Regions from separate parts of the Oceanobacillus alkalisoli genome, predicted to be linked through region 4. Evidence: riboswitches for the same ligand, from Rfam matches in the RefSeq annotation. Region 4 holds a riboswitch; each other region holds the start of a gene.
The links. A riboswitch is a leader RNA that binds a small molecule or an ion and turns the genes downstream of it on or off. The one in region 4 is predicted to bind S-adenosylmethionine.
Positions count from the first base shown of each region.

Region 1: another riboswitch for S-adenosylmethionine. It lies ahead of metK (methionine adenosyltransferase); the one in region 4 lies ahead of L3V42_RS03460 (LLM class flavin-dependent oxidoreductase).
Region 2: another riboswitch for S-adenosylmethionine. It lies ahead of L3V42_RS08975 (5-methyltetrahydropteroyltriglutamate--homocysteine S-methyltransferase); the one in region 4 lies ahead of L3V42_RS03460 (LLM class flavin-dependent oxidoreductase).
Region 3: another riboswitch for S-adenosylmethionine. It lies ahead of L3V42_RS11095 (DUF2292 domain-containing protein); the one in region 4 lies ahead of L3V42_RS03460 (LLM class flavin-dependent oxidoreductase).

Region 1 is NZ_JAKNRA010000007.1:147,728-155,803, forward strand. Features, by position in the region: gene L3V42_RS10820 (ABC transporter permease) at 1-214, opposite strand, end outside; gene L3V42_RS10825 (ABC transporter ATP-binding protein) at 211-993, opposite strand; gene L3V42_RS10830 (ABC transporter substrate-binding protein) at 1,005-1,988, opposite strand; gene pckA (phosphoenolpyruvate carboxykinase (ATP)) at 2,301-3,887, opposite strand; SAM riboswitch class I at 4,218-4,323, shown strand; gene metK (methionine adenosyltransferase) at 4,445-5,644, shown strand; gene L3V42_RS10845 (gamma carbonic anhydrase) at 5,915-6,439, opposite strand; gene L3V42_RS10850 (DUF2600 family protein) at 6,543-7,016, shown strand; partial or broken gene L3V42_RS10855 (DUF1801 domain-containing protein) at 7,068-7,497, shown strand; gene mnmM (tRNA 5-(aminomethyl)-2-thiouridylate-methyltransferase MnmM) at 7,549-8,076, opposite strand, start outside.
Region 2 is NZ_JAKNRA010000005.1:85,777-93,852, forward strand. Features, by position in the region: gene L3V42_RS08955 (hypothetical protein) at 1-81, opposite strand, end outside; gene L3V42_RS08960 (RNA polymerase sigma factor) at 78-599, opposite strand; gene L3V42_RS08965 (hypothetical protein) at 586-957, opposite strand; gene L3V42_RS08970 (Msr family ABC-F type ribosomal protection protein) at 1,335-2,798, opposite strand; gene L3V42_RS08975 (5-methyltetrahydropteroyltriglutamate--homocysteine S-methyltransferase) at 3,185-4,291, opposite strand; SAM riboswitch class I at 4,378-4,481, opposite strand; gene L3V42_RS08980 (MDR family MFS transporter) at 4,540-6,009, opposite strand; gene L3V42_RS08985 (hypothetical protein) at 6,457-6,729, opposite strand; gene L3V42_RS08990 (DUF3784 domain-containing protein) at 7,196-7,480, shown strand; gene panC (pantoate--beta-alanine ligase) at 7,567-8,076, opposite strand, start outside.
Region 3 is NZ_JAKNRA010000008.1:35,004-43,079, reverse strand. Features, by position in the region: gene L3V42_RS11115 (DUF3137 domain-containing protein) at 1-766, shown strand, start outside; gene L3V42_RS11110 (LemA family protein) at 784-1,344, shown strand; gene L3V42_RS11105 (homocysteine S-methyltransferase family protein) at 2,241-3,290, opposite strand; SAM riboswitch class I at 3,376-3,477, opposite strand; gene L3V42_RS11100 (GNAT family N-acetyltransferase) at 3,620-4,117, shown strand; SAM riboswitch class I at 4,546-4,650, shown strand; gene L3V42_RS11095 (DUF2292 domain-containing protein) at 4,742-4,906, shown strand; gene L3V42_RS11090 (LLM class flavin-dependent oxidoreductase) at 5,052-6,065, shown strand; gene L3V42_RS11085 (GNAT family N-acetyltransferase) at 6,087-6,605, shown strand; gene L3V42_RS11080 (amidohydrolase) at 6,620-7,807, shown strand; gene L3V42_RS11075 (MetQ/NlpA family ABC transporter substrate-binding protein) at 7,854-8,076, shown strand, end outside.
Region 4 is NZ_JAKNRA010000001.1:760,815-768,890, forward strand. Features, by position in the region: gene L3V42_RS03455 (sodium:solute symporter family protein) at 1-945, opposite strand, end outside; gene L3V42_RS03460 (LLM class flavin-dependent oxidoreductase) at 994-2,370, opposite strand; SAM riboswitch class I at 2,622-2,728, opposite strand; gene L3V42_RS03465 (cell wall-binding repeat-containing protein) at 2,886-5,483, opposite strand; gene L3V42_RS03470 (cell wall-binding repeat-containing protein) at 5,689-8,076, opposite strand, start outside.

The DNA.
Region 1 (8,076 bases), on a different contig from region 4:
GACTGCCGTTCGCAATTCGTGTTAGAATTAAATCAAAAATCTTGGAGGGGGAACTGAATAATAACGGATCGATAATGTACAGGCGGCTGCTAATTTCCCAACAGAGGAAAAAAATAACGGCAATACCTACTTGCCAGGTTAAGACAATTTTTCTCTCTTTTTTCAGTCCTTTTTGATACGCTTCGTATAATTGTTCATCTTTTAGAGGTTTCATATTCCTTCACCTGATTTTTCTTTTTTCTCTAACTCTTGCCAAATCGTATCGAATATTGGTTGAAATGCATCATGCTTTCGTGCAACTATGGGAGATTCTGCCCGTAATTCCGTTGGCACATCATAAATTTTTACGATTCTGCCGGGGTTTGCCTCCATCATGATGATTCGGTCACTCATTGCAATCGCTTCTCCAATGTCGTGGGTTACAAGAATCGTTGTTTTCTCATATTGATTAAGAATTGTTGCAACAAGATCTTCCAATTTCAATTTTGTCTGAAAGTCAAGGGAGGAGAACGGTTCATCCAGCAGGAATATTTCTGGATTGTTCATCAGTGTTCGAACGAGTGCAGCACGTTGTCTCATGCCCCCGGATAATTCAGTCGGGTATTGGTTTTTTACGTTCGATAGTCCAACCTCTTGAAGCAAAACATTTGCCCGATCCTCTATCGCTTCGTCTTCGCGTTTTTGAATTTTTGGTCCAAGTAACACATTCTGTAAAACCGTTTTCCAAGGAAATAGATAATCTTGCTGCAGCATATAGCCGATTTCTTCTTTGCTTTCTTTGATTGGAACCTCGTGAATAAAGATATCTCCAGAGGTATGCTGAAGTAACCGGGCGATAATGGAGAGGATCGTTGACTTACCGCAGCCACTTGGTCCAAGGATGGAAATGAATTCTCCTCGTTCTAACGAAAAGCTAATATCTTCCAGTGCTTTCGTGTAACCATTTTTGGAAAAATAATGATGGCTGATACCGGCAAGTTTTAAAATCGTCATAAATATCCCTCCTATTCATTTATCACTTCTTCTGCAATATCTGTATTTACCAACTCTTCATGGGGAGCATCAATTGGGAGTTCACCAGCTTCATCCATAATCGTTTTTAAATTCTCCCATTCTTCTTCATCTAAATATGGATCATTTGCGAAAGAATCCTGATTTTTATAGCGTTCAATCGATGAGGCGAGAATGTCTTGGTCGGTATCTTCAAAATAAGGGGCAATCACTTCAGCAATCGTTTCGGCATCGTTTTCTTCCACCCATTGCTGAGCGCGATAAATTGCTCGAGTAAACTTCTTCACGGTGTCTTCATTTTCTTCCAGGAAGCTTTCTTGTGTCATAAAGACGGTATATGGGACCTTGCCGGATTCTTCACCGAATGATGTAATAATATGTCCTTGGCCTTCTTGTTCAAAGACACTTGCCGTTGGTTCGAATAATTGCACGAATTCATAGTTGCCAGACTGGAAAGCGCTCGGAATATTGGCGTAATCAATACTTTGATCCAAGATGAGATCATTGTGCGGATCAATGTCATGCTTTTTCAATACAAATTCTCCAACCATCTGTGGCATACCACCAACACGCTGGCCAAGAAATTCTTTCCCTTTCATATCATCCCAGCTGAAATCCGGATAAGCTTCTTTTGCAACAAGGAACGTCCCGTCTGTTTGTGTGAGCTGGGCGAAGTTTACGGCATAGTCACGAGAGTCTTGTGCATAGACATAGATTGATGTTTCCGACCCGACTAGGGCAATATCGGCACCACCGGATAAAAGAGCAGTCATCGTCGTATCCCCACCCCAAGTCGTTTGCAGTTCAACATCCAATCCTTCTTCTTCAAAAAAACCTTGTTCCAGTGCTACATATTGAGGTGCGTAAAAAAGGGAACGTGTAACCTCAGCAAGATTAATTTTTACTGTTTCTGATTGGCAGGCAGTAATGAAAAACAGGAAGCCGAGCAAAAGTAAACCTTTTATTATTATTTTCATATTGTCCGACCCTTTCGCATGATAGTAGGTAGTCAACTACATTCTATGCCTGCGCGGTGGAATTGTGCAGAAGACAATGGGTAGAAGAATAAAAAAACATCCGATTTTTATTAAAAATCGGAAGTTCAGCAAAGTAACTATTAATGAAATTTATTCTGGTGTAACCGTCCAAACTCCCACATCAAAACTTCAGGTCTTTCGAGGAAGGTTAGGTGGGAAGAAACATGGACTAACACGCAGTGGGATTGTAAAGAATTCCCACTGAGTGAAGTTTCACTTTTATATTTATCCTTTTGGGATGAGGATACATTGTTACCCTTTATACACGGGACCTGCTTTTTTGATTGCATCACTCACGTTTTCGAACTTCGCAAAATTCTCATGGAATTTTTTAGCAAGTGCTTTCGCCTCTTGCTCGTAAGCTGCTTTGTCCTCCCATGTATTTTTTGGGATAAGTACTTCATCAGGTACACCTGCTACGTGTACAGGAATCTGTAAGCCGAATACAGCATCGGTTATTGTTTCGATATGGTTTAATTCACCTTCTAGTGCGGCATGGATCATTGCACGTGTATAGGATAGCTTCATCCGATTTCCAACACCGTATGAACCACCAGTCCAGCCTGTATTTACGAGGAATACGTTGGAATTATACTGATCAATTTTTTGGCCAAGCATATCCGCATACTTCGCTGGTGCAAGCGGCAGGAATGGGGAGCCGAAACAAGCGGAAAAGGTTGCTTCCGGTTCTGTCACGCCTCGCTCTGTTCCTGCAAGCTTACTTGTATAACCGCTTAAGAAATGATACATTGCCTGTTCTTTCGTAAGCTTACTGATCGGCGGCAATGTTCCAGATGCGTCAGCTGTTAAGAAAATAATTGTATTCGGATGTCCAGCAACACTTGGAGTGATGATGTTATCAATATTATCCACCGGATAAGCTGCCCGAGTGTTCTCTGTCAGACTCGTGTCATCATAATCCGGTTCACTTGTTACGTTATCGATTACAACGTTCTCAAGGACAGAACCGAAACGAATCGCATTATAAATTTGTGGCTCTTTCTCTTCGGAAAGGTTCACACATTTAGCGTAGCAGCCGCCTTCAATATTAAAGACACCATTTGGACTCCAGCCGTGCTCATCATCGCCAATCAGCCTGCGGTATGGATCAGCGGAAAGTGTTGTTTTTCCAGTTCCTGAAAGGCCGAAGAACAAGGCGACATCCCCTTCTTGACCGACGTTTGCTGAGCAGTGCATCGATAGAATATCTTGCTGTGGCAGCAGGTAGTTCATGACAGAGAAGATCGACTTCTTAATTTCACCAGCATACTCTGTACCGCCAATTAATATAACACGCTTTTTGAAAGAGATGATGATGAATGTCTCGGAATTCGTACCATCTATTTTGGGATCTGCTTTAAAATGCGGAGCGGAAATAACAGTAAACTCTGCCTGATGTGTTTCTAGCTCTTCTTCTGTAGGTGTTATAAATAGTTGCCGGGCAAAAAGATTGTGCCAGGCAAATTCATTAATCACTTGAATTGGCAATCGATATTTTTCATCGGCTCCGGCAAAGCCTTGGAACTGGAATAATTCTTCCTTATCCATTAAGTAATTAACTACCTTTTCGTGTAACTTATCGAAGGAAGCTTCATCGATTGGCCGGTTCACAGCACCCCAATCTACCGTATCTTCCGTAATCTCGTCTTTTACAATAAATTTGTCTTTTGGTGAACGGCCTGTATATTTACCTGTAGTTGCAGTTACTGCCCCTGTTGAAGTTAGAACACCTTCATTCCGGTCTAACACGCTTTCCACCAGACGAGCCACTGAATAGTTTCGCTTTAAATTCCCGTTTTCCAATAGTTGATTTGTCAATGATTTCTCCACCATTTTCATTCTTATTCTCCCGCCTTTTAGAAGGTTTTGTTGAAGGAAGACTGCAAACTTCCTTATCACTTATCTTAAATCTGACATTAGTATAACACATTAAAATGAATAGTCCATACTAATTAAAAAATATTTTAAAGAAATACCGGGTATCTGTTACAGTGTGTTATTCTTTTTGTTGGAAAGCGATTGCAATATGTTGCTGTTTATTTGATTGTAACAAAGAATAAGCGGTATGGAAATAAAACTGGTAAAAAATAATGAAATATGATACGCTATTTTGCAGTAATCGATTATTAAGTAACGAATCCTTTTTAAATAAGGTTATAATAATTTCAATTCTTATTCAGAGCTGGTGGAGGGACAGACCCGGTGAAGCCCAGCAACCTCACAATTTGTGAAAGGTGCTAATCTGTTGCAAGGAATATTCCTTGAACAATAAGAGTGAAAGGCTATTGAATCCTTTCCTCATGATTGCAGGAAGGGATTTTTATTTTCATGCTTTGAATAATGGAACGAATGAAGATTGGGTTCCGTTACATATTACAAAGGAGAGAACAAGCCATATGGCTGCAAATCGTCGTTTATTTACTTCAGAATCTGTAACAGAAGGGCATCCGGATAAAATGTCGGATCAAATATCGGATGCGATATTGGATGACATTTTAAAAGAAGATCCAGATGCTCGTGTAGCATGTGAGACAGTCGTTACGACAGGAATGGTACTTGTCGCAGGGGAAATCTCAACAACAACGTATGTCGACATTCCGCAAATCGTTCGTCAAACAGTGAAGGATATCGGGTATACTCGTGCAAAATATGGATTTGACTATGAAACTTGTGCGGTCATTACTGCGATTGATGAGCAATCATCCGATATTGCTGGCGGAGTTGATAAGGCACTTGAAGCACGAGAAGGAAAAATGGAAGAAGAGATGGAAGCAATCGGTGCAGGAGATCAGGGATTAGTATTCGGTTATGCAACGAAAGAAACAGAGGAATATATGCCGCTTCCGATCAGTCTTTCCCATAAGCTTGCAAGACGCCTTGCAGATGTACGTAAAAATCGGGTATTGGATTATTTGCGCCCAGACGGGAAAACGCAAGTTACTGTTGAATATGATGAATACAATCGACCGGTTCGTGTGGATACAATTGTTGTTTCTACGCAGCATCATGAAGAAGTTACAAATGAGCAGATTGATTCTGATATTCGCGAGCATGTGATTAAACCGGTTATACCGGAAGCGCTTCTGGATGAAGACACAAAATATTTCATTAATCCATCTGGCCGTTTTGTGCTAGGCGGTCCCCAAGGGGATGTCGGATTAACGGGCCGGAAGATTATTGTGGACACGTACGGAGGTTACGCACGCCATGGTGGGGGAGCATTCAGCGGGAAGGACCCGACAAAGGTGGACCGTTCCGGTGCGTATGCAGCTCGTTATGTAGCGAAAAACATCGTAGCGGCCGACCTTGCTGGAAAATGTGAAGTACAGCTTGCCTATGCGATTGGGGTTGCAGAGCCTGTGTCCATCACAATCGATACGTTTGGAACGAGCGAATATCCGGAAGAAGTATTAGTGGAAGCTGTGCGCAAGCTTTTTGACCTGCGACCTGCTGGCTTAATCCAAATGCTTGATTTACGCAACCCGATTTACAAAAACACAGCAGCATACGGGCACTTTGGCAGAACCGATATTATTTTCCCGTGGGAGAAGCTGGATAAGGTAGAGGAACTGCAAGGAATAGTCTGTGCAAAATAAAAAGCACAAAGGCGCTTGCGCCGGACTTGTCTAGTACTAGCAACTTTAGTTAATCACTCCATTTTTATATGGAGTGAAAAAAGAGCTATTCCGTTAAATCGGGATAGCTCTTTTTGTATAAAAAAATTTATCACGCATTAACGTTCTGTAATCCCCCTACCTCTAAACATGAGGAAAGTCCAAAATGTGAAGGTGGGGGATGAAACAGTCCGTAAATCCCTGATTCTGTTCAACTAACATTCAGTGACCTCACTTCATGTTAGTATCACTTTATTTTTCACCTAAATCCGTATGTTCTTTATAGTATTGACCTTTCTCCACGTAGGATTTTCTTACTCGTTCCATTTCTTGATAGTCTGCTTCTGTAAGATCTCTTGCATATTTTGCAGGGTTTCCCATATATAAAGTGTTTGGTGGAACTTTCTTTCCGGGTGGAACTAGACTTCCCGCCGCTACAAATGCATTCTCTCCGATTTCTGCTCCGTCCAGGATAATTGCTCCCATACCGATTAAAGCATTTTTTTTAATGATGGCAGAATGTAAGGTGACTTGGTGGCCAACCGTTACATCATCTTCAATAATAAGCGTATTATCTGGACTTTGATGGAGAACAGTCAAGTCTTGGATGCTGACACGTTTGCCGATTCTTGTCGGTGCAACGTCTCCCCGGATGACGACATGAAACCAAATGCTCGACTCTTCGTCGATCGTAACATCTCCATTTATAACAGCGTTTTTTGCTACGAAGACGGAATCATGAATCTTTGGATACACCCCTTGATAATGATCAATCATACGAACACTCCTATTCCCTTATATTTTTTAAGAGCAATGTTGATAATAATGATAGTATAACAAATGGACGCGAAAACAATGAAATGATGTGGAGGAATAAGGAATGCACGTACCAAATACTGCGACTGGGTTAATACGTGAGGTTTATAACACGTTATTCCCTATCGTTGAGAAAGAACTTAAATGGTGGGAAGAGAAGGCGGCAATGATTCCAGATGAAGAACTTCGGACTCAAGCCCTTTCAAGTATCGCTTCAAAAAAATTCCATTGCCAAGGTGGTGCTGTTTTTGCATTGCTTGCAGGTGAGAAGTGCGAGAAGGATGTTCGCTTTATCATAGCCTACCAGACGATCAGTGATTACTTGGATAATCTTTGTGACCGCAGCACGTCTTTTGATCTGAAAGATTTTCGTATGCTACATGAAGCGATGAAGGATGCACTGCGTCCTGGTGTGGGTTTACGAAATTATTATACTTACTGCGAGGAGCAGGCTGATGGAGGCTATCTTGAAGCATTAGTGCGCACATGCCAGTCGGCATTAGCAAATATCGAAAACTATGAACAAATCCGAGGATAGTGTTTAGAACTCTTTTTTAATAAACTTACAAGTTAAAGGGAGTGTGAATAGATGTATGAATTAAAAATGAAAGAAAATGATCGAGATGTCTTGGAATTTATCGAGTCGGTAGATCATCCGAAGCGGCGGGAAGACGCTTATAAATTACTGGATATTTTCTCCAACGTAACTGGAGGGGAAGCGAAAATGTGGGGGGCCAAGTATTATTGGTTCCGGTTCTTACCATTATAAATACGCATCCGGCCATGAAGGCGACGCACCAATTGTCGGTTTTTCTCCAAGGAAAGCACGACTCAGCCTCTATCTCATGGTGGAGGAAGAGAAGCGGGAAGCATTGCTCGAAAACTTTGGTAAATATAAAGCTGGCAAAGCTTGTATTTGTGTAAACAAGCTTGAAGATATTGATCAAGTTATTTTGGAAGAAATGATAAAAGAAACAGTTGCATTTGTGAGCGAACGCTATAAAATTACAGGTTCTTAATAGAAACAGGTCAGCCCGAGAAGAAATCCGGCTGACCTGTTTTCTATCGATTTATTTCTTTTCAATAGCGAGTACAAATGGCGGATCGTTAATTTGATTAATGAAATCATATTTAAGGACATGGAACTTTTTCTGATCGAGTCCCGTAACATATTCAAGAAGTGCCGTTTTTTCTTCTTTCCCGCCTTCATGACCATGATAGACAACGAGGATGATGAGGCCTTTTTTCTTTAACCTGGCTAATAACTTTTCCACCGCTGGAATAGTCGAACTGCTTGTCGTGATAATCTGTTTATCACTTTTCGGTAAATAACCGAGATTAAAAATCGCTGCACTGATTTCTTCATCATTCTCTAGATAATGATCGACAAGGGCATGGCTATCTTGGATGAGTGTGACATTGGTATGTTCGGATGCCTCAAGTCTTTCCTTAGTGGAAGCAATCGCTTGTTCTTGTATATCGAATGCCAATACTTTTCCTTGTTTACCTGTAAGTTTTGCCAAGACAATCGTATCATTACCATTCCCACAGGTTGCATCAATCGCGAGGTCACCTGGAGATATCGTTTCTTCGAGTAA
Region 2 (8,076 bases), on a different contig from region 4:
TGGAATATCTGGTGCTCTCACCTGAAACTCATCCAATTTATTTTTAAGCTCATCCGGAAATTCACTTTTACTCTTACTCATTCGCCCACCTCCAACATTTTCCTTAACTTCTTTAACGAAGCATGCAGACGCGATTTCACTGTACCTAAAGGGATGCCAAGAATCTCGGATATTTCCTTTTGAGTTAAATCATGATAGTAGGTTAATAAAATAACAGCCCGTTGTTCAGCTGGTAATTGTTGTATTGCTGCTTGAACGGTCAGTTTCTCTTCTGTCGAGACGTTATCCCTTTGATTTTGAATATATAAGAAGGGCAATAATTTCTTCATCCGATTCCGTTTATTCAACCGGTTGATCATAAGCTGGTAGGCCATCCGAAATAAATAAGTTTTCATACTCGACTTTTTCTCATCAAAGTGTTCTTGGTATTTAGAATAGCGGATAAATGTATCTTGCACAAGATCAAAGCTCATTTGCTCATCTTGACAATATCTATAGACGAATTGGTAGATGGCAGTTTTATAAGTTACAAAAAGTGTTTCTACCGGGTACGGATCTTGCTTCTCCATATGGGAATTGATTTCCTTATTCGAATTCATCGGACCACCGCTCTTTGATTCCTTTAAAGACATATGCAATTCTCGTGACGAACCAAATAAACGTGATTAGAGAAAACACAAAGGTTTGATGAATAAAAAATTGTATCCAAGGGCTATCGATATTATCACCCCGCAACAAAAATACGAACAGGCCTGTTATACATAAAAATGTATAACTAGCAGCGATAATGATGACATAATCCCATCTCGTCCACTGGAAATAAATATCGGATTTCTTAAAGTCAATATTCCCCAATCTGTTTCGGACGACCTTTTTATTCATTGTAGCTATGATTATAACGAAAATCGCCCCTAAAATTGCAGCCACAACACTGCTTATTAACCAGCCTAACGCCATCGATTATCAAACTCCTTTTTCATCCTTTACTTTCTTATACAATAATTAGGATGAAAAGGTTCGATTATTCTTTAATTTTATTAAATGTTTTCCTTGTAATTATGACTTGGACTTGGTGGGCGGCGAAACTATGAGACACATCCGGCTATAAAACCATGAAAGTGGCTCACAGATGAGTTTTATGAGACACGTCCGGCTATAAATCCATGAAAGTGGCTCACAGATGAGTTCTATGAGACACAAGCGGCTATAAATCCATGAAAATGCCTCATAAATGAGCTCTACGAGACACAAACGGTTATAACACCATGGAAAGTGGCTCATAGAAGAGATCTATCGGACAAAAGCGGGATTTGAGTAACATAACTTTAAAGCTCTTATATTGTTAAATTTAACTTCTTACCTTCCAAACGATACTCACAATCCGCCACATGTTGAACAAAGGTCCGGTCATGCGACACAAGAAGAACGGTTCCCTCGTAACCTTTTAAAAACCGCTCCAACGCTTCAATACAAAACACATCCAGAAAGTTCGTCGGCTCATCCAAAATCAATAGATTATACCTGCCTAAAAACAACTGACAGAGCACTAAACGAGTTGCTTCTCCCCCACTCAAATCTCTGATGTTTTTCTTCAAGTCATTACCTGTAAAATTCATAGCATGCAGAACGGAACGGATTTTACTATCTGCGTGATCGCTATGATCTTTCATATAATCGATGACGGTTGCATCTTTCGTAAATTTATAGTCCAGCTGCTCATAAACTCCGAATACAGCTTTCGGAGAGATGGTCAGCCCCTCGCCTTGGTTCATTATATGGCGGAGTAAGGTTGTTTTTCCAGAACCGTTCTTTCCCGTGATTGCAATCGTCTTACCAAGCGGGAATTGAAAGCTCGCTTCTTCAAGTAATGTCTTTCCCCCTGCCTGCAGCTTCAAGCGATCTGCCATGATTGGGAATTTATTATGAAGCTCAAGTGCTTTCGTTTGGTGGAAACGGATGATTTGTTCTTCTTTTGGCGCTTCGATTTCATCCAGTTGTTCGACCCTTTTTTCCAGTGCTTTTGCTGCTCGCTCGACGGATTTTTGGCTTGTGCCTTTTGATTTCGTCTCAAACATTCGATTCGCCTTTGCTTTTGTTTCCTTTTTAGACGTTCGGCTGCTGGCTTCGGTTATCTTCTCTGCCTTCTTCATCTTTTCCTCGGCCGCTTTCAAGAGGCGTGATTTCTCTTTTAGATACTTTTCACGTTCTTCCGCTTGCTGACTTCTTTCCTGTTCTTTTTGCGCGGTATAGTTCGAGTAATTTCCTGTATACTCTTTTACACGACCGTCCTCCACTTCCCAAATCTTGTTCACTAGCTTGTCAAGCACATAACGGTCATGACTTACAAGCACAAGGGCACCATAGTAGTACGTTAATTCATCAATAAAAAACTGAGTTCCGTCTGCATCAAGATGTGTCGTCGGCTCATCCAGCAGTAAGCCTTCGTGATAATCGGAAAAAATTTGTGCCAGCTTCAATCTTGTCTGCTCCCCGCCGCTGAAGTGATCAATTGAAGTCTCCGGAATCGCTAATTTCCCGATCAATTCATAATCAACTTCACTTTGCTCCGGTTCCGACAATTGGTCAAAATAGGCAAAGTCTGCATGACGATGCACCTTGCCACGTGCTGGCTGAATCATTCCAGCAAGCAACTTCAATAACGTACTCTTTCCTGCACCATTTTTCCCGACGATTCCAATCCGATCAAACTGGTGGATTGCTAAACGTTCAATTTCTACTATCGTTTGGTCAAAATAAGTTAACGCTATATTTTCTAATTCAAAACATATTTTTTCCATCTTTGCTACCTCCCGAAATTGTTCTATTTCGTATCGATAGCTAGGATCGATACGAGCTCAAGTTTAGTGCGAGCTCGTATTAAAAGAATAATAACATTTGCATATAATTTTCCTCCTGTACTCCATCTTTCAGTAAAAAACGCACAAAAAAAGAAGGCAGAATAAGCCGCCTTCCTCTTGATAACAAATAACATATAAAAATGAAGATTAATGAAAAGGACAGACTAATCCCATTTACTCTGCTTAAATAAGCAAAGTCTTTGAACGTATTTAGTTACCGGTTCAAAGTTTGGAATCGTAGTCTCATTTTCATTCATTCTCCTTGACATTTAAGATTTATAGTTCCTATAATACATATTTCTATTAGAAAAATCAAATTCCCTTTATTAATCTTCCCAGATTTCCTTGGATAACTCAACGATAAAACGTAATTTCTCCCACTGCTGCTCTTCCGTTAATTTATTCCCGTGGTGGGTTGATGAGAACCCGCATTGGGGACTTAAACAAATCTGCTCCTTTGGAATATATTGTGTTGCTTCCTTAATCCGTGCTTTCAGCTCTTCCTTATCTTCAAGTTCACCTGATTTCGAAGTAACCAAGCCAAGCACCACTTGCGGCCCACCTTTAGGGATATGAGCGAGTGCTTTGAAATCCCCGGAACGCTCGTCATCATATTCCAGGAAGAATCCGTCCACTTTTTCTTTTGCAAGCAAGGTTGGTGCGATTAAATCATAACTACCACCGAACATGTATGTAGACTGGTAATTCCCACGGCATAAGTGCGTTGTAACGGTTAAATCCGCCGGTTTTTCATCTAACACTCCATTAATTACGCGGAGAGCTAAGTCAATGTATTGTTCTCTCGAGTAGCCTTCTTCTGGGAATTCCTTTTCCGGAGAAGAAAGCCCCGCAATATATACGTCATCCAATTGCAAGTAGCGGACTCCCGCATCGTAAAACGCTTGAATCGCATCCCGGTACGCTTGAATAACATCTTTTGCATAATCTTCAATATCAGAGTAAACCGTCTCATCGATCATACCAGGGTGGAACAACTGATTCGGGCTCGGAATTGTTTGTTTTGCGACTGCACGCCCATCGACGATTTGATTAAACACTTTAAAGTCCTCGATAAACGGATGGTTCGGGTTGAATGACACTTTTCCATTATTCCGAATCGTGTACTTTTCCGTTTCTACCCCTTTAAATTTATAACCATGCTCAGGAACATAACCTTCCACGCCATTTAAATGCTCAAGGAAATCAGTGTGCCAGAATCTGCGACGGAATTCTCCATCCGTTACAACCTCTAAACCAACTTCAATCTGCTTATCAACAATTCCGGTAATTTCCTCCGTTTCAATCGCATATAATTCCTCTGCTGAAATCTTGTTATTTTGAAAATCTGCCCTTGCTTGTTTAATCCGTTCTGGTCTTAATAAACTTCCAACATGATCTGCTCTGAATGGCGCTTTCGTAAGTGTTGTCATCATACTGCCCCTTTTCGTTATATTTTTTAACTAAATAAGAAAATCCCCTTCTTTAAAATAAGAAGAGGATTCTAGTATCGTGTCTACTCTTCTTATCTTCAAGCTTATAATGCTACTGGAATTAGCACAGTACATATAAATGTCTGTTGCTGAAGCTTCACAGGGCCAGTCCCTCCACTTCTCTCGATAAGAAAATTTGCTTATTAAGTTATTAGCTATACTCTACATAGCTTTTAGATAATTGTCAACCTTTATTTAATATTCGTTTCCTCAATCGGACGTGCCCGGTAAACAATAAAGGACAAGACGACAGCAACAAGCGTAATGATAAAGATAATAAAGTAGACATGTTCTACCGCAACAACCATCGCTTGACTTAGCGATTGGGCTGACGTTGGGTCCGCAACTCCTGCCAGATAACTTGCCTGTCTGGAGTTCAGAATACTAATAAATACGGAGACTCCAATTGCACCGCTTAATGGCTGCAGCGTAGACATAACAGCCGTACCGTGTGGATATAACCGCTTCGGCAGCTGGTTTAATCCATTCGTTTCAGCTGGCATCATCGTTGCAGATACGCTAAGCATAATGAGCATAAATCCAACGATTATTACCCAAGGCGGCGTATCAGCTGTCATTCGGCTGAACATAAACATCGTCCCGGCAAGCACAATTGTCGCAGGTATCATCATCACCCGAGGACCAACTTTATCGAATAAAGCGCCCATAAATGGGCTCATAATCCCGTTTAAAATACTTCCCGGGAGCAGCAGCATTCCAGCCATTGCTGGTGCAAGAGCCATTGGTCCCTGCATGAACACCGGTAAGATAAGTTCTGAGGCAAACATCGTCATCACAATAATAATGAACATGATTACTGCATGCGTGAACATCGGCAATTTGAACACGCGCAAGTCCATCAACGGTTCTTCCAGCTTAAATTGTCTGATGGCAAAGAGAATGATTCCAATCACCCCAATGATAATTGCAGTTAAAACATCACGTGTTAAAAACCCTGCCTCACTCTCTCCAACCGAGCTGAATCCGTATATTGTTGCACCAAAACCTACCGTTGAAAAGACAATGGAGAGCCAATCGATCTTCGGTTTCGTCACTTCCGATACATTCACCAAATATTTCAAGGCAAAAAGAATCGAAAATACAGCAAATGGGAGGACAGAGATAAATAAAAATCTCCAACCCAAGTAATCAACGATAACTCCCGAAAGTGTTGGTCCGATTGCAGGTGCAAACATAATAACTAACCCAACAATTCCCATGATTTTCCCTCTTTTATGTGGAGGATACACAAGTAAAAAGACGTTGAATATAATCGGCATCAACATTCCAGTACCGACCGCCTGAATCAACCGGCCAGTAAGCAAGACGGAAAATGTCGGCGCGATTGCCGCTATCGTTGTACCAATTGTAAAGACCGTCATCGTCCCAATGAAAAGCTGCCTTGTCGTAAACCATTGCATAAATAATGGAGATACTGGTATAACAATCCCCATCATTAACATAAATCCTGTTGCGACCCACTGTACAGTCGGTAGCGTAATACCGAACTCTGCCATTAACGTCGTGAGCGCAATATTCAACAGTGTCTCATTCAATATCGCGAAAAATGCTCCGATGATCAACGCTGCCATAAGCGGCAATGTTTTGACATTCGGATCTTCTGATAGAAATTCATAATTTTTTTCTTTTGATTTGCTCATTATTTTTACCTCTAATTTTATTTTAATGTATCGTATATCTATGTTTTTCAGTTACTTTTTCACATCAAAAGAATAATAAAATCTGCAAAAAAATTCCTCCTTCAATCGTTTGTTCAAAATAAAAAATCACAAGCAGCTGCCTGTGGTTGAAAGTAAGGGATACATCTTAAATACATGGGGGCCACTAAAACTAAAAAGGAAAGACAGAACAAAGCCGCCTTTCCACCAATGCATCGAATTATCCGTAGGGTTCATTATAAAGTATATAACTATTCCATAACTTGATATAAAATTATGAATAAAGGACAGACGTATCCCAATTACTCCGCAGCACAAACAGAGTCTTTGACCATATTCAATTATTGGTTCAAAGTTAGGAATTGTTGTCTCATTTTTTCAGTAATGCTCCTTCTTCTTGTAAAAATCATTCTTATTATAATCGGTCATTCAGAATGTGTCAAGGTACATTTCCTGCACTTTCTCAAGGTCATCGACAAGTAGGTTCATTTCTTCCTGGCTCAATCGGATAGGCAGTTGATCATACAACGTAATGACGTGGTCTTCTGTATCTTTTTGGTGGTTTTTCAGATAATGATAAAGCCTTTCTAACTGTTTTTCATTTATCGTTGTTTGTGTCGTTAGATGTTTTATTTTTTGTATAGAAAACTCATTCGCATTGCCGTCAAATTCTCCTGATATAATCTTTCCTGACAGGAACATATCATCACCTCAGAGTCATTTGATCAAGCTAGTATTAATAATAGCTTAACCAAAGGTTTCGATTGTTATTAACTCAACCCCCAACACCTGATAATAAAAAAGAGAATTAGTAATTGCTTTCATTCAGCGTGAGTGTTTTGTTTTAGGATCCGCAGTCCAGACACCCCTCGCTTTCTAGAGCAGCTGATGAGTTTCCTCGGAAGAAGTTCGTCATTCAGGGATGGTGCGCAATTTTTAGTTAGCGTGCAAGGCTGTCCGGGGGCGGTGCGCAATTTTCGGTTAGCGTGCGAGGCTGTCCGGGGACGGTGCGCAATTTTCGGTTAGCGTGCGAAGCTGTCCAGGGGCGGTGCGCAATTTTCGGTTAGCGTGCGAGGCTGTCCAGGGGCGGTGCGCAATTTTCGGTTGGCGTGCGAAGAGGGATACTATTTGGTATTCTAACTAGTGCACTGTTCAAGCAGGCTGAAGGATGAACTACGGATTATTCATGATTCGTATAGCCCTTTTACTTATTTCTTACCTGGTGGCTGTAAAAAAACAAACATGGCTATTAGCTGGATTTAATGAAAAAAACATTAAGAATAAATTTTTATTAGGGAAAATCACAGGCGGACTATTCTTTCTGCTTTTAGGTTTTTCAGTAATGATTCATAGCTTTATTGATTATCCACACGAAGCAACTGTTCTTGTAGTTGCGATGCTGGTTCTATTATCCATTACCTATCTAGTTATTAATAGAAAGTTGCTCGACTAATTAACGACTAGGTTAGTTGAAAGGGAACATAACGATTAATCATCTATAATACGCTATGCCCCTTCTTTTCAATTTAGGTCTTTTACTTACCGAACACTGAAATTATCAATTAGTCTTGTCTTTCCAATATGTACCGCTACAGCAACTAAAGTTTGGGTTTGAATCGTTGAAGTTGGTTGCAAGGTTTCACCATCCACTACTTTCACATATTCAATCTCTGCTTTCGGTTCAGTTTTGAGATGCGCTTTCATTGCAGCAATCAATTTCTCTGCATCTGTTTCTCCCTCTTTTACCAAGTTTGCGCCAAAAGAAATAGTATTACTTACAATCAAAGCCGCCTCCCTATCTTCAGGAGAAAGATATGTATTACGGGAACTCTTTGCCAAGCCATCTTCCTCCCGGACCGTCGGACAACCGATGACCTCCACATTCATGCATAAGTCTTTAACCATTTGCTTGATAATCGCCAGTTGCTGCGCATCTTTCTCACCGAAATACGCACGGTCCGGCTGTGTAATATTAAACAATTTGTTCACGACTGTACAGACCCCACGGAAGTGACCCTCGCGGTTTAATCCGCAGAGTTCTTCCGTCAA
Region 3 (8,076 bases), on a different contig from region 4:
AGTGATTATTGTGCCAAAACTCGTCAAATTTATGAACTCATATTTTACATATGAACCGGATGGCTCATTAACAATTGATGATGTGAATGAAATGCGTATATTTAAACATAGAGCTGACGTTGGATTCGGAGATGATTTAATTAAGGGATATGTGTATGACCGAGATGAAGATGCATATACATATTTGTCATTTAGTGAGATGATCGTTCGGAATGATTATAAAAAACGGCAAAAAGGCAAAGTTATTGAAAAACCATTAGGAATGTTAGCGGCTGGTTTGCTTTTTAAAGTAGAGTTCAATAAAGACTTTGGTCGTTCGTTTACGATGATTAAACCTCGCTGGTTGCTAAAGAAAAGAAAGTATCGAAAAAAGTTAAAAAAATTCGATAAGCAGCATATAATGCAAGAGGTTCTACTGGAAAATCCAATGTTTATGAAGAAGTTTGTTGTTCATTCAACGGATCAGATTGAAGCAAGAGTTATTTTGCAAACCGATACAATGGAAAACTTACTGGAATTCGTGAACTATGTACCTGACACAATCGAACGAAAGCGTGGGAAAAGAAAGAAGGGACGATTCATTCCTTATTTTACATTTTATAATAATCAAGTGTATATACTCATCCATACAGGATCGAATCATTTTATCTTAAACATTATGAAAGAGTTGAACATTGATACGGTGTATGATTATTTCAAGGATATAAATCTAGTATTACGCTTTATAGATGATTTAAATTTAAACTTAAAATTATATAAAAAATAAAAGTGAGGTTATGTTCTATGTATTATGCAATTACGATTGGCATATTAATAGTACTCATAGCGTCTTATACAATTTCAACGTATAACAAAATGAAACACTCAGCGGTTAACGTTGATGAAGCTTTTGGAGGCATTGAAACATATTTGGAAGAGCGTTTTGATATGTTAACAAAAGTAATTTCAACCGCAAAAGAAGAGTCGAAAAGAGAAGTGGAACTTGTAACGAAAGTAACAAATATGAGAAGTGCTTTTTCGCAAGCAGATTCAGTGAATGAAAAAGTTGAAGCGGGGATACAAATTGAAGCAGCAATGCCTAACTTAATGGCAACGATGGAAAATTATCCTGATCCAAAATTTAATGAGGCATTTCGTAAAACACAACAAGCAATCATTGCAATTGAAGATAAATTATCGGCAGCAAGACGCAACTACAACAGTAATGTATCGGTGCATAATAAACGGATTGTTGCATTTCCGGCAATCATTATTGCGAGTATATTCGGATTTAAAGAAAAGAAAATGTTCGAGTCAACAACATATAAACGAAACGATATTGACGTGGATAATATGTGGTCTTAACACATTTAAGCAATGTTAATTCAAATAGAGAAAGGCTAAGTCATATAAAAAAGAATGGTTATGATAGTTTGTAGTCTTATTTTATCATCTCGCTTGTAAGAGCGAGATGATCTGAAATTAAAAATATTGTTCAGCAAATATATGAACAAAATCTTTAATTTGGTTATTTTAAAAAGAATTTAAGCTGAGGAAAATGCTAGAAGATGAACAAAATGGATGCTTTTTGTTGCTATTAAGGTGGGGGATATCTACCAAGGACGCTGGCTGCTGCCAAGTCTGTAATGGATACCGCTACCAAGTTATAATTTCATGCAGGCGCCCATCAAAGATCCGAATTCTTTCGAAAAAAGGGTTCGGATCTCCTACAATTTATTTCCAATATATATTTATCCTAATAAATACCATCCGCTTTCCTTATTTTACTACCTGAATCAGTAAAAACATTCTATTATATTAAGCCTAGATGTTCTCGAAAAGTATGGCCTTTATATTCGGTTCTGTAAATACCCCTTTTTTGCATTGCTAGAACAACTAGTTCAATAAAATCTTCTAAACTACCAGGATTTGGAATTAAAAATTTTTATTTAAGTTGATCTGAATCGGTTGAGTCATAGAATTTATTAAATGGGCAATGGATAATGTAGATGGAATTACCAAAGAAAGAGTTAGCGTGGCCACAGCGATTGAGCTAGATTAAGAAAAATTGAAGAGAGCTCACCCTATCGATTTGTGCTGGCAGCAGCAAATGTATTTTAGCAGGGTGAGCTTTTTTTGTTTAAAGACGATTAAATGAATAGAGAAGTCTTAATCGCTCGTATGCACTATATTCTATTTCATTCGAATAAATTAGATGTTCAGTTTCTCTTCTGGGTACTTATTTAAAATCAGCTATGCTCTTATGCCTTTGTACGATATTCTGTGTTGTGCTTTTTAAGTGTTTCATCATTACCAAATAAGAAGTGTTTCTCCATGTTAGGAGAGAACTTTGAATTCACGGTTTCAACCCCGACAGCCTCTGCAACTTCTCTAAGCATTGCAGGTGAAGCCCCGCAGCATAGGCCGATATAATTTATCCCAATATCTTTTGCTTCTTTTGCCCACTCGGCTAATTCGAAACGGTTATGGTAAAGCGGATCAAGTGCAGTCGGGAAAGTTGTTTCCGTCGGCAATGTGCAGCTACATCCAGCATCAGGCAAATTAAAGAATGTTGGATTTTCTTCTGTCGTACGGTATGGAATTGGCAGAGCGCCCACATAGCCATCTACATTTTTTCGGATGTCCACTAAGTATGAATGCATTGTATCCGGTCCGCGGAAACAGTTCAGACCAACAACTAATGCACCTTCCTGAGAAAGAATCTTACATGATTCATCTGCAGTATATCCATCCCTTAGAATATTCTCTCCAAATAAGGCTAGCGTAATGACTGCAGGTATACCTTGTTTTTGAATTTCTTCCAAGGCAATTAATGCCTCTTCATGATAATAAAATGTTTCACCAACAATGTAGTCAACGCCTTCTTCCTTACACCATTTCACCATTTCTGCAAACATACTTCTCACTTGTTCTTTAGAAGCTGGGTCATTTGGGTCAAAAATATTTGTATTTGAAATATTTCCTGCAACAAGTGCCTCCTCAGTTGGATGTTCTTTGGCTACTTCTTTCGCCAAACGAATGGCACTCCGGTTTAGTGGCTCTAATAAATCTTCTTTACCAATAATGCGAAGTTTTTCTCGGTGACCATTATACGTAAATGCTAAGATTACATCGGACCCGGCATTCATAAAATCTCTATAGGTCTGTTTAAGTGCTTCTGGGTTTTCTAGTGCAACTTCAGGCACAAATGACCCTGCTTGTAAATAGCCCCTCCGCTCCAATTCAAATAAATATCCTTCTCCGACAATAACTGTTCCATCTTTCAACCTTTGTTCTAAAGTACGTTTCATTACTTCTCCTCCTTATTTTTTAAAATAAAATATTAAAAAACCCCTTCTTAAGTAAGAAGAGGTTTAATTACAATTTCGGTTTCTCTTCTTATCTTCAAGCGTAACGCTACTGGAATTGGCACAGTGCTTCAAAAAGTCTGTTGCCGAGGTATCAAAGGGCCAGTCCCTCCACCTCTCTAGATAAGAGAATTACATATTTAATTTTGGTAATTTTTACTCTACATAGATTCCGTGTAAAAGTCAAGGGGGATTTAGGAAATATTTTAAAATTAAAATTGTATTTTGTAATAAGATTGATTACAACAAAATAGAGTAAGGGGAGAAAACGATTGATCATTAGGGGAGTTAAATCACCAGATGCAGAAAAGTTAGCTTATCTTATAAAAGAGGTTGGAAATAGTGCAAAGTACATGCTTTGGGAAGCTGATGAAAGAAGGATTCAAGCAGATAACCAATTAGAGATGATTGAAAGTATGCAAGCCAGTGAAAATTCTACAATACTTGTAGCGGAAATGGATGAAGATTTAGTGGGTTATCTTTTCGCCATAGGTGGAAAAGCCCGAAGAAATAAGCATTCTGTTTATATTGTAATCGGCATATTGCAAGGCAAAAGAGAGCAAGGAATTGGAACGAAATTATTTAAAAAGTTGGACCATTGGGCTAAGCAGCATCATATTCACCGATTAGAGTTAACCGTTGCGACGAAGAATGAAGCCGGATTATCGCTGTATAAGAAGGCTGAATTTGAAATGGAAGGGACAAAAAGACACTCTTTACTCATAGATGATGAATTTGTGGTTGAATATAATATGGCGAAATTATTATAGGCAAGTTCAGGTTTTACTTACTTGAATGAATTTCATAATTACCAAAGTCGGCTTTCCCATCACCGTATGTAGTTGGGAACGAACCAACTCAACTACATATGGTGATGGTGAAGCATTAAATACGTATTATGAAATTCATTAACCTAGAATAAATTTTGTGTAAGATTTCTGTTCATGTTAATGAAAATAAATTACCACTTATATCATAATATATTGTCATAAGTGCTAGTGTTTCTTAGGATAGGTAGCATTAACTTACAACGGATAACTAATAAAGTTCGAATTTCGGTTATGTTTAAAGTATGCTTGACATTGTAAATCCTGAGTGTTACTATAGGAAATATCAGAATAAAAGTAATCTTTTTATAGTGAGTATCGTTTGTTATGTAAAGATCTATAACGTATTCGAATACAATTAAATAAATATTTTCTTATCCAGAGAGGTGGAGGGACTGGCCCTTTGATGCCTCGGCAACAGACTTTTTGAAGCACTGTGCCAATTCCAGCAAGCCGATGTGCTTGGTAGATAAGAAGGGTGATAAGTATAATTAAAACCTCTTCTTATTTGAAAAGAAGGGGTTTTTTAGTTTTAAATTAAAAAATACTCTGGAAAGGGGGGATTATGTGGCAAATGTTAATGATAAAAAAATCGCAGACATCGTAACTGAATTAAAAAAATTAAAATATGGAAACTTAATTATAACCGTTCATGATGATGAGATTACCCAAATAGAAACAACAGAGAAAAAACGTTACCAGCCACAAGGTAAAAAACAGCGAACTTCATGAAGTGAGATATCATTCAGTGGAGCTATTACAGAACGTTAATGAGTGATAAATATGCCGATTAGACAACTAAAGGCAGCCTTCTAATCTACTAGAATAGAAAGCTGTCTTTTTTTAATTAAAAAGTAACAAAAAATGGGGGAAATTAATGAGCTATCAACTTGGAATTCTTGATCAAAGTCCAGTATTTGAAGGAAAGACGGCCACCGATGCATTACAAGACACGATTCAATTGGTGAAAGAGGCAGAAGCATGGGGCTATTCTCGGTTCTGGGTGGCAGAGCATCATCATATGGAGCAAGTAGCTGGTTCATCACCAGAAGTATTAATCTCACATTTGTTGGCACATACAAGTTCAATCCAAATAGGATCAGGTGGAGTGATGTTACAACATTATAGTCCATATAAAGTTGCGGAGAACTTTAATCTGTTAGCAAGCCTTGCTCCTGGAAGAGTAGATCTTGGAATTGGAAAAGCACCTGGAGGATTACCATTATCTACAAGAGCTTTACAACATGGAAATTTAAAGAATGGAAATGACTTTAATGAACGCTTAACCTTTTTAAGGGATTTAATTGACGATTCCATCAAAAATAGTCACCCACTTGCAGGTATTCAGGCTTTACCAAAGCCAGAAAAGAAGCCAGAAATTTATTTGCTTGGAGGAAGTACCGTTAGTGCAACTTTTGCAGCGGATTTAGGGGTTAACTTTGTTTTTGCAGGCTTCTTAAATAGTGATGAGGAATTGCTTCAAGAAACAGTTCGAACCTATAAGGATAATTTTAATGAGGGAAAATGTATTGTCGCTTTAGCAGTCTTAGCAGCACCTACACAACAAGAAGCTGAGGAATTAGCAAAAGACCATAAATTATATATCTTACATCTGCATGATGGGAGGACATTAACCGTTCAATCAAAAGAGCAAGTGCAGGCATATAAAAGTCAGGCAGAAGGCCCATTTGAAGTAGAAGAAAAGGCGGCAGATATTATTGCTGGTACGAAAGAATTTGTGAATGGTGAATTGAACCGACTTCATGAAACGTACAAAATAGACGAATTTATTCTACACACTCCGCTGCGGAAAAAAGAAGAACGTCTACGTTCCTTCCAACTACTAAGTCCATTCCAATTAACGAAGAAGGTTGAATCCACAATATATTAAATAAATTAATTGGGGGTAACGATGGGTAAATTAATAAGCAATCCAATTATAGTAAGTGAGTTGTTTATAGACGAAGCTGAGATTCTTCGTCAAGTTTTAAGCGAAAGTTATCAACAGTATGAGCGTTATTATTCGCCGCAAGGATGGAAGGATTATTCAAGGAAAATTGTCTCATCCGTTGACAGTCCAAATGTAGATAAAATATTGGTAGCCAAACGGAATCAGGAAATTATAGGTAGCTTGCAACTATTTAAGTCATCGGAAAAGGCATATGGAAAGCCGGAACTTGAAATTCAAGCACCAATCATTCGATTATTAGCAGTTCTTCCTCGTGCTAGAGGTTATGGTGTTGGAAAAGCATTATTAGCAACTGCCATCAATGAAGTCAAAACTTCTGGGCAATCTAATATGTATTTGCATACAACTGAGTTTATGGATGGAGCGATCCAACTTTATAAGGGGTTCGGTTTTAGAAGAGATGAGTCAAAGGATTTTGTGAGAGAAGATATTTTATGTAAATGCTATAGACTAGATGTTTAGAGGGGGATAATTGTATGATTCAATCTGATTTACAGGAATATTTAATTTCAATTAGGCGTTATTTACATCAGTACCCTGAGTTATCACTCCAAGAATTTGAAACAACGAAATTTATTCAAAAGCAATTACAGGATACTGGGATTCATGTGAGGAAAACAAGCTTAAAAACCGGAGTATTCGCACAATTACAAGGTAAAAGCCCGGGACCGACAATTGCGCTTCGGGCAGATATCGATGCACTGCCGATTGAGGAACAGACGGGCTTATCTTACGCTTCAAAAGTTAAAGGTGTGATGCATGCTTGTGGCCATGATTTCCACACCGCCGCATTAATCGGAGCAGCTTATCTATTAAAAAAAAATCAAAATAAGCTGAAAGGAAATATTAGATTCATTTTTCAGCCAGCTGAAGAGATAGGTGGTGGAGCAGAGCAGGTGATTGATGACGGGCAACTTGAAGGAGTGGAGGCAATTATTGGGCTTCATAATAAGCCTGAGTTACCAGTTGGAACAATTGGTTTAAAAGCAGGACCGGTGATGGCCTCTGTCGATCGCTTTCGGATTACAGTTAAGGGGAAAGGAAGTCATGCCGCCATTCCGCAGAATGGTAAAGATCCAATCCTTGCATCTTCACAGATGGTTACGGCGCTTCATTCCATTGTAAGCAGAAATATATCCCCATTAGAAAGTGCTGTTGTCAGCGTCACTAGAATAACAGGCGGAACTACGTGGAACGTCATTCCGGGTGAGGTGACTTTGGAAGGAACGACACGAACGTTTAATGATAGAATTCGCGAAGAAATTAAAGGAAGTGTACAAACTATTGTAGAAAATACAGTCCGTGCATATTCGGGAGAGGCTATTATTGATTGGTTTCCCGGACCGCCCCCAGTGATAAATGACACAGAAACAATAGAAACTATCTACCAAGCTGCACAACAACAAGGCTTAAACACGGTAGATCCAGAACCGACAATGGGGGGAGAAGATTTCGCCTTTTATCAGCAACAAATTCCTGGTGCTTTTGTTTTCTTTGGAACGAATGGAAATGAAGATTGGCATCACCCTGCTTTTACAATTGATGAATCATCATTAATTAAGGCTTCTTACTTTTTGTATGAAAGTGCGCTGTCTTTACTACAAGGATTCCAGTTGAAACAAGATAAAAAAAGAGAATTAAATAATGAACCTGAATGGAAATAAGTGATTATTCTCATTTAAAAAGCGGTTAGGAGTGAACAAAATGAAGATCAAAAATACTATTCTTTTAGTACTAATAATGATTGTAGTATTTGCAGTTGTAGGTTGCGGAACAGAAGCTACTACAGAGAATGAGCAAGTTACGTTAAAGATTGGCGCTTCATCTGTACCTCATGCGGAAATATTGGAATTTATTGCACCAGATTTGGAAGAAGACGGTATCGATTTAGAAATAGTGATTACTACAGATGGCATTCAAACAAATCAGCAGA
Region 4 (8,076 bases):
TTCCATTAAGGCTAAGTCGGCAACGATATCTGCTGGTCCGAGCGCAACTCTACTATAAAGTCCACCGAATAAAACAACGACACAGAGAGAAGCCGTGATGACGTAGGTGAGAATCATTTTCCCTAGATCTTTCTCATTTTTCAAGCCCAATACTTTGTTAAATAGATGCGGAGCTGAGGCAAACGCCCACTGAATCGTAATCGCACCGATAACGGCACCAATCGAATAAAAATGGGCAGAATCGGGGTTAAATACTTTCACCAAATTGCCATCTTGCGCAGCTAAATTGTCTACTATTCCGGAGAAAGTGGCTGTAATCCCGTCATTCCAGAAAATCACAATCCCGGAAATGAATACGATAATTCCTGCAATCGCCATTAAGATGACTTGGATCGCATCTGTATAAATATCTGCTAATGCCCCTCCGCCGAAAACATACAGCACAACAACGGCCGTAATGAGAATGAGTCCGACTGTATAATCCAACCCGAGTAAATATTCGAAAATCCTTGCACCTGCTACAAACTGGGCGGCGATATAGAAGATATTAAACAGTAAAATCAAGCCTGTCCCTACCCGTAAAATATCACTATTATAATAGTCGCCTAACCAATCCGGCAGGGAAAGGGACTGCTGCGTTTTATTTAGTGCCCTGATTCGTTTTGCAACCATCAAGACCCCGATGGCTCCTCCGCCAATCATGGCGATCACTAACCAGAGGTTGGTCAGCCCCCAATCATAGGACCAGCCGGGATAACCTAGAAACGTCGCTGCACTTAAATAGGTGGCAGCAAAAGAAAGGCCGAGCACAACCGGGCCAAGTCCTCCACCGATCGCAAAGTCGCGGACGCTTTTTGTTTGCTTCGTTCCGAGTAAGCCGAGTGCCAACATAATCCCAAGAAACAATAGAAAACCAACCCATGTATAGACCGTTACACTGTTCAAGATTTTCCTCCTTCCGATAAAGCATTTTAAAACTTTTTCTCGCGTTTATTATTTTACTAGTGTAGAAATTCTTTTTGCCGGATGATTCGCAGGTAAACGAGCGGAATCGGTATCAAACAGGTTTTCCCGTAATGTTTTTCCTGTGTATTCCTTCCGGTAGATGCCGCGTTTTTGCAATTCCGGTACGACATGATCGACAAACTCACGGAACGTTTCCAAGGAATAGCTTTGTGCGATGTTAAATCCGTCGACATCACCTTCTGTTGCCCATTCTTGGATCCGATCTGCAATTTGCTCTGGTGTCCCAATGAATTTCGCTGTTCCATTGCCGAGGCCATGATTTTGGATTGCTTCTCGTAATGTCCACTTTTTATTCGGGTCCTTCGTATACATGTCCAGATTCCCTTGAACAGCTTCTGTTTCAATATCTTCAATATATTGATCCGGGTCATATTTCGAGAAATCAATTCCTGTATGACCGGAAAGCATTGCTGCCGTTCCTTCATAACTGACATGATTCTTCAAATCCTCGTATTTCTCGTAAGCTTCTTCTTCTGTAGAACCGACAATCGGCAGAACCATTGGGAAGATGCGAACACTATCTGCATTTCTTCCTTGTTCGACGACCCGCTTTCGTAAGTCTTGGGAGTAATTCCTCTGCGCTTCAAGAGAATGTCCTTTCGTAAAGACGCCTTCCGCATGTTTCGCTGCAAAATCCCGCCCCCTTGGGGAAGCACCAGCTTGGAATAATACCGGTGTACGCTGTGGGGATGGTTCCGTTAAATGAATTCCCGGTACATTGAAAAACTCCCCGTGATGATTGATGGCATGAACCTTCTCTGGATCTGCAAACGTATCTTTCGCTCTGTCATGCACTACCGCGTCATCTTCCCAGCTATGTTCCCAAAGCTTATAAACGACTTCTAAAAATTCATCCGCCCGGTCATACCGCTGACGCTTCGGCAGACGCCCAGACAAGCCAAGGTTAATCGCTTCACTTTCCAAATAGGAAGTAACAACGTTCCATGCAATCCGGCCTTCCGTTAAATGATCCAATGTAGACAATTGCCGCGCCAATGCATAGGGCTGGGCATATGTAGCGGAAACGGTTGGTGCAAAGCCAATATGCTCGGTTACTTGTGCCATGGCAGAAATAATTAATAACGGATCATGGGCAGGCAACTGAACCGCATGGCGGATTGCTGCATCATGACTGTTTCCATAAACGGAATAGGTTCCTAACACATCCGCGATAAATACAGCATCAAATTTACCACGTTCCAATACTTTCGCTGTTTCCGCCCAGTAGTTTAGACTATTATGCTTCCGTCCTTCATCTTTTTCATGTTTCCATAGTCCAGTAGAATGTGGGGATGGTGAATTTTGAATGAAACCGTTTAAATGAATTTGTTTCTTGTTGCTCATTTTAGCCACTCCTTTTTTGTTTTCTTACCTTTCTTAATGAATTTCATAATACGTATTTAATGCTTCACCATCACCATATGTAATTGAGTTGGTTCGTTCCCAACTACATATGGTGATGGAAAAGCCGACTTTGGTAATTATGAAATTCATTCTTCTCACTACCATATATTACTTTTCCTATCTTTTTAATCAGATTTAGGGCAATGAAAAAACTCTCCCAAGATGAGGAAGAGTTTGTTTGATAGCTTCACCCCTCATCTTTCAAGCATCTGCTTGCTGGAATTAGCACCTTATTACGAAACGTAATGGTTGCCGCGGGGTCAACGGACCAGATTCCTACCCCGGCTCTTGATAAAGGTAATTCATATGTGATTAGTAAGAATTAAATATCATTCTACATAATGAGCAGGGTGTCTGTCAACAGTTAATTTTCAGAAAAGGTCTTTCCTACCAGTTAATGGGGAAAAAAATCCCCTGTAAAGCAGGTTGTCTGCTCTACAGGGGATTCCTTATACTTACTTCAATCGTTTTGTTAACTCATTTTTGATGGAGTCGTCAACTGCTCCGGTTCCTCCGAAGATGGAGAGACTCTGGAATTTTTGTTTGTTCATATAGGCTGTAACAGATGCCGGGACGCTATGATGGACGAGTAAAATTGCACTGTTCTCTTTCGCTGCAAGTACTCCGCCAGTCAATGCATCAGCATAGTTCTGACCAGTTGCGACATAAATATGCTTGCTGTCTACACCAAAGTGTTTTGCAATTGCAATATTCGTTTCATAACGGTCCTTACCGCTTAAACGCTCGGCTTTCGGCAATGCTTGTGCTACCTTTTTAGAAACTACCGATTCTCCGCCAACGACAAGCGTTTCTTTCACGCCGAGTGATTGCACTGCGGACTCGGTCGCTTTTGCAACACGGTCATCTAGTGTTAAAAGAATTGGCAGACCTTCTTTTGCTGCATAAGATGCGACGGAAAGTGCATCAGGAAAATCCATGCCATTTGCTACGACTACTTTTTTCGTTCCATTTGGTGCAATTTTCTTAGCGATCAATGCTGCTGTTTCGAAACGAGAATCACCATCGATTCGTTCTACTTTCAGTCCCGCTTTTGTTAATTCATTTGCTACTGTTTTACTTACCGCACCTTCTCCACCAAGGATGATCGCATTCTTCGCACCAAGGCGTTTGATTTCTGTGAGACTGTTATCCCATAGTTTGTTGCCTGGTGTCATTAGAATGGGTGCATCCAGTTTATGAGCTAGCGGTACTCCTGCAAGGGCATCTGCAAAATCATCGCCACGCGCGATAATGACCGTTTCTGCTTTATCCCAGCCTCGTTTACTTGCTTCCACTGCTGTGTCGTAGCGCATGTATCCAGAGATACGCTCGACTTGTTTTTTCACGATAATGGTTGCTGCTTTACTTTCGTTACCAGCTTTATCTTTTGCTGTTACGGTAACTTTCGTATCTGCAGCTTGTTTTTTAATCGGCATTTCGAATGTACCGTCAGATTCAGCAGTCACGCGACCGATCTGCTGATCGTTAGCTGTTGCAACTACGACAGATGCTGCTTCTGCTGTTCCAGTGATTTTCGTTGATTGGTCTATTAGTTGGTTAACTGCAGGCGCTTCTGGAGCAGTTACGTCTTTTACAACAACTTTACTTGCCTCGCTAACATTTCCTGCTTTATCTGTCGCGGTGACGACGATTTCTGTTTCAGCAGCTTGTTTAGCGATTTTTATTGTAAAATTACCGTTCGCGCTTGCTGTCGCCTGGCCAATTTCCTCATCTGCTACTTTTGCAATGACCGTTGCATTAGCTTCTGCTTTACCGGTAATTTCCGTTGATTGGTCGGTTACTTCATTAACTTCTGGAGCTGTAGGTGGTGTGGTGTCTGACACCGTTATCTTCGCAGCTTCACTTTCCTTTCCATTCTTTCCAGCTGCAACTACTGTCAACTCTGTTCCCGCAGTTTGTTTTGATATAGCTAGGTTGAATGCACCTTTTGAGTCTGCATGACCTATTACTAATTCTTTTCCTGCAGCACTTACTTTAATGACAGCGTCTGAACTTGATGTACCAGTTACTTTTTCATCTTGGTCTGTCACTTCATTAACAACTGGAATCGCTGCATTCGTAATTATTTCAAGAGTATTTTTTTCGCTTTTATTTCCACTATTATCTTCAGCTGAAATAGAAAGATTGTAATCTTTATTAGCTTCTAGGTTAGTGAATGTATAGCTATTTTCTCCAGTATATACTTCATCAATTTTCTCATCATTTACATATAAATTATAGTGTGAAAGATCAGCATCGTTAACGCCTTCCCAAATTACATTGATAAAATCTGACCCGTACTGGTCAACATTAAAATCTGATACGTTATTTGGTGGCAAAACATCAGCAATGCTTACACTCTTGTATGTTTGGCCGCCAAAAATATCGACCAATTCAAACTCCACGCTATTGGACGTGAAATTATTTAATGTGACTGTAAAGAATCCTTTGTCATCTAAAGTAACTTCTTGTCCTTGAACATATACTTCAAGGAATGGTAGTGTTTGACCTTCAATCATTACCGTACCTGATTCATTTGTTAAATCATCCGTAAACACTACAAATGGAACATGATAAGGTTGATTACCAACATGTACAGAGTAAACAGAGTTTGGACCAGATAATTTAACGCTTCCATGGTAATATGGTCCACCAGTTGTTCCATAGCTTACATTTTTGGCATATAGTGTTCCGCCAACTGATAATCCTCCGCGAGCATCTAACGCGCCATAAACATATAAATCTCCTGGTACGAATCCATAACCGTTAACAATAACAACTGCATCTGGTCCAATATAGACATCGTTGTCAAAAGCAGCAAAATTCCAAGCCTGACTATTTAAAATAACGTCATAGTCCTGCTCAGTTTGTTGAGCAGAAGCTTGGTCTTCCTCTTCAATAATTTCAAGTTCTTCAAAAGTTAGAATTTCTCCAACTTGATCCGTTGCAACATCCTCCGCTTGAGCTGCCAATATAGAGCTTGGCAGGAAAACATTAAGAAATAAGATTAACACCATAAAGCCGTATGTAATTCTACTAAACTTTCTTTTCATCCAATTTCCCTTCCCTTCTGTTATTTTTTCCCTATACCCATTATAGGTGAATCGGGTATATTTTACTAGACAAATAGATAGATAACTTCTATACTTCAAAATAAGTTCATACTGATAACCCTTACAAACTAAAATTAAACACAAAAAAACACCCTACAGAGTATTAGGCTACTCTATAGGATGTTTTCGTAGATTCATACCGAACTTATTCGTTCAGGTAGTCTTCTAGAGCTTGTTTAACATCGTCACTTACTGCATTTTGACCACCAAAGATTGCAGAGAAGTCAACGTCATTTGCTTCTAGGTAAGGTGCGATTTCTGCTGGGATTCTATCATGTACTAATAGAATTGCAGATTCGTCCTTAGCTGATAGAACTGCTCCTGTAAGAGCGTCAGCGTAATCTTTACCTGTAGCAATGTAAAGACCAGCGTCTGCAAAGTCATAGTGTTCTAAGATCGCAACGTTAGTACCGTAACGGTCATCACCAGCTAGACGAGTTGCAGATGGAAGAGCTTCTTCTACATCAGCGTTAACAACTGCTTCTCCACCGACTACTGTAGTTTCAGCTACATTGTACTCATCAAGGAGTGCTTGAGTTGCTTCTGGTACACGGTCATCCAATGTTAATACAATTGGAGTTTCTGTTTGAGCTGCGAATGAACCAATTGTCAGTGCATCCGGGAAGTTTAGTCCGTTTGCTACAACAACTTCATTCAGTTCGCCGCCGTTTAATTCAGCGAATGCTTTTGCAATTTCTGCTGCAGTATCGAAACGAGAGTCACCAGCTAAACGATTGATATCAGGAACTGCTGAAGCTAATCTGTTATACGTTTCTGGAGCAATTGCACCTTCTCCTCCAAGAACGATTGCTTCGTCAGCACCGAGTCTTTCGATTTCAGCTAATGTTTTTTCAACAATTTTATCATTGTCTGTTGTTAAAAGAATTGGTGTATCTAGTAAGTGTGCTAAAGGAACACCTGCTAGAGCGTCTGCATAGTCATCACCACGGGCAACGATTACGGTATCAACAGAGTCGTCTTCCCAAGCTTGGCTAATTTCAATAGCTGTGTCGTATCTGCTATGACCGAAGATACGCTCAAGCTCTTCTGGAGATGGTTCTGGTTCTGGTTCTGGCTCTGGTTCTGGTTCTGGAGCTGGCTCTTCCGCAATTGCATCAACTACTGCTGAAGCATTTACTAGTCCATGACCGAATCCATTGTTAACTTCTTCAGAGAATTCATCGTTCGTTAAGTTTGTTGCTGTTTCAGTTAGAACATTTTCAATTTCTTCAATTGTTGCGTCAGCATTTGCTTGTTTAGCAAGTGCTACAACACCCGCAACTGCTGGAGCTGCCATGGAAGTACCGTCAGCCCATGCAACATCATCAATAGGGTAAGAAGATGGAACTGTTACACCTGGAGCTACAACTTCAGGTTTTACTTCACCATATGGTGATGGTCCTTTTGCTGAGAAATCAGCAAGGCTGTTATCCTTATCAATTGCACCAACTGTAAATGCTTCTGGGTACAGTGCTGGAACGAAGATCGATCCTTCTTCAGGATTATCTAAGTTTCCTGCTGCAAATACTGGGAAGATGTTCGCATCTGTCCAAGAAACAAGTACGTCACGGAACCATTCGTTATCAAAAGTTTCCCCATTTGAGTCAACGCCCCATGAGTTGTTGATAACGTCTGGTGCGTTAGCCGCGTCTCCGCCTGGAGCTAGCATCCACTCTGCAGCTTCAACAAACGCAGGTAGTGGGCCACTTCCGATTGAGTTAAGAGCTTTAGCTGCAATCCAAGTTGAACCTGGTGCAACACCTAAATCACCGGAGTAACCTGCAATTTCAAAGTTTTGACCGGATGTAGTACCAGCTACGTGTGTACCATGTCCGTTGTCATCGTATGCTTCTTCTTCGCCATTAATAGCATCATAGAAGCTTGCTGCGTGATTAACTTCGCCTGTTTCTGCATTATAACCACGGTAGCTATCTTGGACTGCCGGGTGATCCCACTGGACACCAGAGTCAATGTTACCAATTACGATACCTTCACCGTTGAATCCTTTTTCCCAAGCTTCTGGAGCTTGAACATGATCAACGTTCCAGCCTAATGGATATTCATCGATAATACTTTCATTCAGGCTGTTTTCTTTTTGAACCGGATCAATTAGTTTGATTTCCGGGCTAGCTGTAACACTTTTAACTTCAGAGAATGCTGCAACTTCTTCAGCAACTTCCTGAGTTGCTGTTACAACAAGAATGTTAGCGATATAGAAAGAATTAACTTCCGCTACATCTGCGTTATCCTCTAAGTAACTTAAAACATCTGCTTGTGTTGCATCAGCAGTTGTCTGTAAAGCATTAATTACTGCTTCACGTTGCTGAACTTCTGCTTGTTCTTCAGATAGTCCAGATAGGCTTACACTTTGCTTTGCTGCAGTTGTGTCAGCCTTTTCGTTGAATTCTACAACAAATGAAACTTCGTCGTTCTCTTCAAATTCTTGTATTAGGTTACTAGAGAGTTTCCCCTCAACTGAATTAGTCTGTGCAAAAATTGAAATTGGTGAGAATAGTGACGCCACCATGATCAA